One region of the Marinobacter bohaiensis genome, then DNA from elsewhere that is predicted to be linked to it. Evidence: predicted binding sites of a transcription regulator. Region 1 holds the regulator's gene; each other region holds the start of a gene.
The links. The regulator FliA, encoded in region 1, starts transcription of late flagellar genes. The targets are predictions, from matches to a motif close to CTAAAGTTTNNNNNNNNNNNGCCGNTAA.
Positions count from the first base shown of each region.

Region 2: a site for FliA is predicted at 1,222-1,249, ahead of DKK67_RS11920 (flagellin N-terminal helical domain-containing protein). Genes of this name have one in related genera too.
Region 3: a site for FliA is predicted at 1,169-1,196, ahead of DKK67_RS02375 (methyl-accepting chemotaxis protein). Genes of this name have one in related genera too.

Region 1 is NZ_QGEH01000004.1:74,296-76,560, reverse strand. It holds gene DKK67_RS16990 (MinD/ParA family protein) at 1-605, shown strand, start outside; gene DKK67_RS16985 (RNA polymerase sigma factor FliA) at 673-1,413, shown strand; gene cheY (chemotaxis response regulator CheY) at 1,586-1,972, shown strand; gene DKK67_RS16975 (protein phosphatase CheZ) at 1,990-2,265, shown strand, end outside.
Region 2 is NZ_QGEH01000001.1:2,657,263-2,659,527, reverse strand. It holds gene DKK67_RS11925 (flagellin N-terminal helical domain-containing protein) at 1-798, opposite strand, end outside; gene DKK67_RS11920 (flagellin N-terminal helical domain-containing protein) at 1,338-2,265, shown strand, end outside.
Region 3 is NZ_QGEH01000001.1:548,892-551,156, forward strand. It holds gene DKK67_RS02375 (methyl-accepting chemotaxis protein) at 1-1,093, opposite strand, end outside; gene DKK67_RS02380 (choline sulfate utilization transcriptional regulator) at 1,226-2,140, opposite strand.

The sequences.
Region 1 (2,265 bases):
AGTGCGACCTGCGCGACGTCCTGGTGGACGGGCCGGGCGGCATCAAGATCGTTCCGGCGTCCTCCGGCACCCAGCGCATGACTCAACTGACGCCGATGGAACACGCCGGACTGATCAACGCGTTCAGCGAACTGGGCGACCAGATCGACGTGCTCATCGTGGACACCGCCGCCGGCATCTCCGAATCCGTGGTCAGCTTCCTGCGAGCGTCCCAGGAGCTGCTGCTGGTGGTCTGCGACGAGCCCACCTCCATCACTGACGCCTACGCCCTGATCAAGCTGATGAACCGTGATTACGGCACTAACCGTTTCCGCATCCTGGCCAACCAGGTACGCAACGACCAGGAAGGCAAGCACCTGTTCGGCAAGTTGACCCGGGTGACCGAGAGATTCCTGGATGTTGCACTACAATATGAGGGCATCGTCCCGTTCGACGAGGCGGTCAAGAAAGCGGTACAACGTCAGCGTGCAGTGCTCGAAGCCTATCCCCGCGCCAAGGCGTCGCTGGCCATCAATGCCCTGGCCCAGAAAGTCGACAACTGGCCATTGCCGTCGTCGCCGCGGGGGCACCTGGAATTTTTCGTAGAGCGTCTGGTTGACGCCTGATGCAGTACGCCGGCCGACAGGGCAGGTGGTATGGCGGTCAAACGGGCTGTTTGGGTAATCCGGATTGATGACGTTGGCAAAAGGCCTTGGAATCTACCAACAAAGCAGTGAGCGGAGTGCGGCCCGGCAACTGGTCGAGGATCACGCGCCGCTGGTGAAGAAGATCGCGCTGCACATGATGGCGCGGCTGCCCGCCTCTGTGCAGTTGGAAGACCTGATGCAGGCCGGCATGATCGGCCTGCTGGAGGCCGCGCAAAAATACGAAGCCAATAAAGGCGCTTCCTTCGAAACCTACGCCGGTATCCGTATCCGTGGCGCGATCGTTGACGAGATCCGCCGGGGTGACTGGGTGCCGCGCTCCGTCCATCGCAACACCCGTCGCATCGCGCAGGCCATCAAGGCCGTCGAGGCCCGTACCGGCGAGGAAGCCAGGGATGCGGACGTCGCCGCCGAGCTGGAAATGACGCTCAACGAATACCACGCCTGCCTCGCCGACTCGAGCGGCGGACGACTTTTTAGCCTCGATGAGCTAAATGAATCCGGCGAGGTGCCGATAGACAATGAAGATGCGGTATCTGACGCCCCCTATGCGGAGTTGTCCGAAGCCGGTTTTCGGCACAGTCTGGCTCAGGCCATTGACGGGCTGCCGGAGCGCGAAAAGCTGGTCCTGAGTCTGTATTACCAGGAAGAGCTTAACCTCAAGGAAATCGGCGCGGTCATCGGCGTCAGCGAGAGTCGCGTCAGCCAGATCCACAGTCAGGCGGCACTGCGTCTGAAAGCGCGCCTGAGCGACTGGCAACCGGGCTGATTCGACACTAGAGAACGGTACAAACTGTAGTTTTTGGTAACGGGTGCTTTACAGCGTCCGTGGACTGGACAGAATAGGCGGTGCCTTTTGATCCCGCCGGCACGGTGTGGCCGGTCAGAAGGAGGCGGGCCGGCACGATTGGTATCCCGGGTTGTAACGATTGGAGGTCCCATTGGACAAGAACATGAAAATTCTGATCGTGGATGATTTCTCCACGATGCGGCGCATCATCAAGAACCTGCTGCGCGACCTCGGTTTCACCAATACCGACGAGGCCGACGACGGCAACACAGCGCTGCCCATGCTCAAGAGCGGCAAGTACGACTTCCTCGTCACCGACTGGAACATGCCGGGCATGTCCGGCTTCGAGCTGTTGCAGGCCTGTCGTGCCGACGACACGCTCAAGGACCTGCCCATCCTGATGGTCACGGCCGAAGCCAAGCGCGACCAGATCGTGGCCGCCGCCCAGGCCGGCGTCAATGGCTACGTGGTGAAACCGTTCACGGCAGCGGTCCTCAAGGAAAAGATTGAGAAGATCTTCGAACGCATCCAGTCCTGAATATCAGAGCGCCAATCATGGGCAATCCAAAAGACGACAATGCGGGGAAGCTCGACCCTGAAGTCACCGAAAAGCTGAAGCAGCAGGCGACTGACCTCAAGGCGCAGGTGGATGCCGGGGATTACGCGGCGGCGATGCGTCTGATCAACGAGCTCAACGACGTGCGGGACCAGAGCCTGTACCACGAGGTTGGCCGTTTGACGCGCAGCCTCCACGAAGCGATTCGCAATTTCCAGATCGATCCGCAGAACGCCGAACAGCGCGAAGCGCTGTCCAAGATGACCGATGCCTCG
Region 2 (2,265 bases), on a different contig from region 1:
CGATATCGTCATGGAAACAGTGCCTGTACCGCCAAGGCCGAATAAGTCAGCCGTGGTTCGGGCTTGTGCTTCGACCCCCGTGGCATCCACCTGTTGGTTGATCGCCGCAGCGATGTCTTCGGCGGTATCGCCGCTCTCAACATCCACAGTGGCCTCACCCAGTGAGCTGGAGACGGTCAGCGTCTGAGCAGCAATGGTGTTTGCCGCTGACGCATCGCCAGCCGCTGCGGCGTAAACAGATCCACTGCCTTGTCCGGCAGTGGTGTTTGAGGCGCTCACACTGTTGTTGGCCAGATCCGTGGTTCGTGCGCCTTGAATAGAGACGGCAATGGTCTGGTTCTCGTTGGCGCCGGCCTGGAACTGCTGGGCCTGGAAAGAGCCGTCGAGCAGCTTGAGGCCGTTGAATTCGGTGGTGGTAGCCACCCGCTCCAGCTCCTGCTTGAGCTGGTTGACCTCGGATTGCAGGGCCCGGCGGTCGGAGGCGGAGTTGGTGGCGTTGGCGGACTGGACCGACAGTTCGCGAATCCGTTGCAGGATATCGCCGGATTGTCCCAGCGCGCCTTCGGCAGTCTGTGCCAGGGAGATGCCGTCGTTGGCGTTCCGAATCGCCTGGTTCAGACCATCGATCTGGGAGGTGAATCGCTCCGAGATGGCCAGGCCGGCGGCGTCGTCTTTGGCCGAGTTGATGCGCAGGCCGGAGGACAGACGCTGCATCGCGGTGTCCGAGTCCCGTTGGGTCGTGTTCAGGTTGCGCTGCGCATTCAGCGACGCAAGGTTCGTATTAATGATCTGAGGCATGCTGTTTCTCCTTGCCAGGAAAAGCCGGAACCCAAGTGCCCGATCAAAAGGACGCCCTACCGGCAAACGTTCGTTAAAATGCAAGCGTTGCCGTGCCAGAAGCGAAGTGTGTGCCAGTTTCTTGTTTTTATTTATAAGTCACTGATAATGATTGTAAAAAATAATTTGTCGCGAGACGGGTCGGCTTGCGGGCGCCGATATTTTGACTGACCGGCAGGAAGGGAATTGCCGCTTTTTCAACCGAGTGTGGGGAAGTCACGAGCGGCAGACGCACTCGATGGGATGGCCGGGTCTTGCACCCGCTTTAGGCGTTGAGGCGATATGAGGAAGGATTTTTTATCGACCTATCTTTATGAAAAGTAAAATAAAACTGAAAGCGTGATAGTGATTTACATTAGTTAACAAGAAAATCCGAAATTCTTTCTAAAGGATTCTTAACCCTCGCCGCTAAGCATTACAGCAGGGCGGCGCACCCAACTGATGAAAACGGGCGCCAGACCTCTTTCCAGTCAAAACTGACGGTTTCAAGGAGAAGCATCATGGCTCTCGGTATCAACACTAACGTTGCGTCCTTAAGCGCTCAGAACAACCTGAACAAGTCCCAGTCTCTCTCGGACCAGGCTCTTGAGCGTCTGTCCTCCGGTCTGCGCATCAACTCGGCTAAAGACGATGCGGCTGGTCTGGCGATTTCCTCTCGTTTCGATTCACAGATCCGCGGCCTGAACGTTGCCCAGCGCAACGCCAACGACGGTATCTCCCTGGCACAGACCGCTGAAGGCGCGCTGGGGCAGGCCGGTGACCTGCTGCAGCGGATTCGTGAGCTGTCGGTCCAGTCGGCCAACGACACCAATTCCTCTTCTGACCGGAAGTCGCTGCAGGCCGAAGTAAGCCAGTTGCAGGCGGAACTGAACCGCGTCGCCGACACCACCAACTTCAACGGCCAGACCCTGTTGAACGGCGACTTTACTAACGCCCAGTTCCAGGTCGGCGCCAATGCCAACCAGACTATCAATGTCACCATGGGCAGCGCGCGTGGAACGGATATTGGCAACTATACCTTTGGTGCAAGCGGTACCGCGCTTGGTCAAGCGGCTGCATCTAACGCTGTTGCCGGAAGTGAGGCGATAGAGGTTTCTGGTAATGGTGCCAGCGGCACCTACACGACAGTGGCCGGAGATTCAGCGCAGGACATTGCTGCGGGTATTAACGCTTTCAGTGCCGATACTGGTGTAACAGCGAGTGCAAGAACTGAGGCAACTCTGAGCGGTATTGCTGACGGTACAGTTAGCTTTGATTTGGCCGGTGAGAACGATGGAACTGGGGAAGAGGTCTCGATTTCCGCGACCGTTACTGGCGGCGACTATTCCTCACTTGCAGATGCGATCAATGATAACTCCGCGGTAACCGGTATTACGGCTCAGGTTGTTACGGAATCCGGTACTGAGCAACTGAAGCTGACTAGCGAGA
Region 3 (2,265 bases), on a different contig from region 1:
CGCGAATGGTGTCCTGTACCCGGGCCAGGAGCTTGTCGAACCCGTTGGCCATCTGGCCGAATTCGTCCCGGCTGGTGGCGTTGAAGCGGATGGTCAGGTCGCCCTCGCCGTCGGCGATGTCGTTGACCGCGCCGATCATCTGGTTCAGCGGGCGTGTGATGACGGCGGTGATCAGCAGGTGGATGGCGAGAATCAGCAGGGCGCCGACACCGGCGATCACCAACGCAATGCTGATGGAGTCGGCGGTGATGGTGTCGGTCAGCTCCTCGGCGGAATAGGCCGAGACGACGGTGTAGCCCCAGGGCGTGAACGGCGTTTCCACCTTGACCCAGTCGCCGTTATTGCTGGCCAGTGCGGCCTGCACGGTTTCATCGGTCTGGTTGTCCGAGTGCATGCGCACGCGGCCCTTGTCGTCCACCAGCGCCACAAAGCCTTTCTCCAGCACCCGGGAGCCGGCGATGGCATCCGCCAGGATCGACATGTCGGCGGAGTAGCCCACGTACCAGATGCCCACCACCTGGCCGGCGCTGCTGCGCATCGGTGCGTAACCGGTCAGGTAGGGATTGCCCAGGATGTCCACCTGACCGTAGAAGGCCTGGCCGGATTCGATGGCCCGGAAGGCGCCGCCGTCCGGGTTGAGGATGGTGCCGGTGGCGCGCTGGCCGCCGTCCTTCTTCACGTTGGTGGAGACGCGCACGTAGTTCTGGCCGTCGTAGACGAACAGGGTGGCGGTGCCCTTCATGTCCTGCGTCAGGTCGTCCACCAGTTCGAAGTGGTTGGCCATACCCTGGTTGCCCAGTAACAGTTGCGGCACGGTGCGGTCACCCACCCGGGTGTCTTTGCCAAGGCCGGGGGAGCCGATGGCTTCGCCGCGCTTGATCAGTACCTGCATGCTGCTCTTGACCCGATCCATCATGATCGAGTCGGTGACCGAGAGCAGGCGAACGACCCGCTGGCGGGCATCCGATGCCTGGCTCTCTGCGGTGTTGGTCAGTTCATGGTCGCGGGACACGATGGTGAAAATGGCCCCGGCGATCACCACGACGGAGATCAGCAAGGTAATGGCGAGGAAAAATTTCTTCTTTACAGACATGGACACGGCTCCGGCGCAATACGGCTCAATCCTTGCGGACAGGGGGGCTTACTGACTGAATTCTTTACAGCATGCTTAACGACCTGGCGCCGGAAAACTTTACACGTTGTTGTGTGATTTTTGCTCGCCGGCTCAGGCCATGGAATCGCCCTCCGTGCGTCGCCCCTCGGCTTCGAGCCAGTCCACGAACTCCAGCACCAGCGGATCCATGGCCTGACTGCCGGGAAAGACGATCTGGTAGCCGTTGTCCGAGCGGATCGGGGTGTCTACCAGGGCCGTCAGGGCGCCGTTCTCCAGCAGAGGCTCCACAAACGGTGACCAGCCGATGGCCACGCCCTGGCCCGTCAGTGCGGCCTGCAGCAACAGGGTGTAGTTGTTGAAAATCAGTGCTGGCTCCGGCGGCGGTCCCGGCAATCCCAGGTGCTCGAACAGCGTCGGCCAGTCGAACCACGGGGCGCTGTCTGCCTCCAGTTGCAGCAGTGGCAGGTCGGCCAGGGATGCGGTCGCGTCGCCGCCTTGCAGCAGCCCCGGTGCACACACCGGCACCACCGACTCGCCGAACAGCAGGCGGGTCGGGGCGCTCATCTCGTAGCCGTTGCCGAACATCAGGGCAATGTCCACGTCCGCCTGGTCTGGCGTGACGGGCCGCTGCCCGGTGACCAGGCGCACGTCCACGGAGGGATGGGCGCGCCGGAAGCCGGCGAGGCGGGGCAGTAGCCAGTAGGTGCCCAGGGCGTAGTCGGTGGCGACGTTGATGACGTCGTTACGGGCGAGCTGGCGCGAGCGCTCGTAGGCTTCGGCCAGGGTGGTCAGTCCCTCGGCAATCCCCCGGTGCAGGCTGCTGCCGGTGCGGGTCAGTCGCACGCCCCGGTGAATACGCTGGAACAGCGGCGTGCCGATGTCCGCTTCGAGGCGTTTGATGTGCTGGCTGACCGCGGACTGGGTGGAGCCCAGCTCCCGGGCGGCGGCGGTGAACGAGCGCAGGCGGGCGGCGGCCTCGAAAGCCTGCAGCATCGCCAGGGGCGGCAGGTGTTGGGTATCTGGCATAAGCTGGTCTAATGTTTGTCATTAGTTTGGGATCAGTTTACAGCCCGGCAGGTGGGGCGCAACATGGGTCAATTCCTTTTCTCCTATTAATCTGGTTGATAGCAACGCCTTCAACCGCGCAAGTC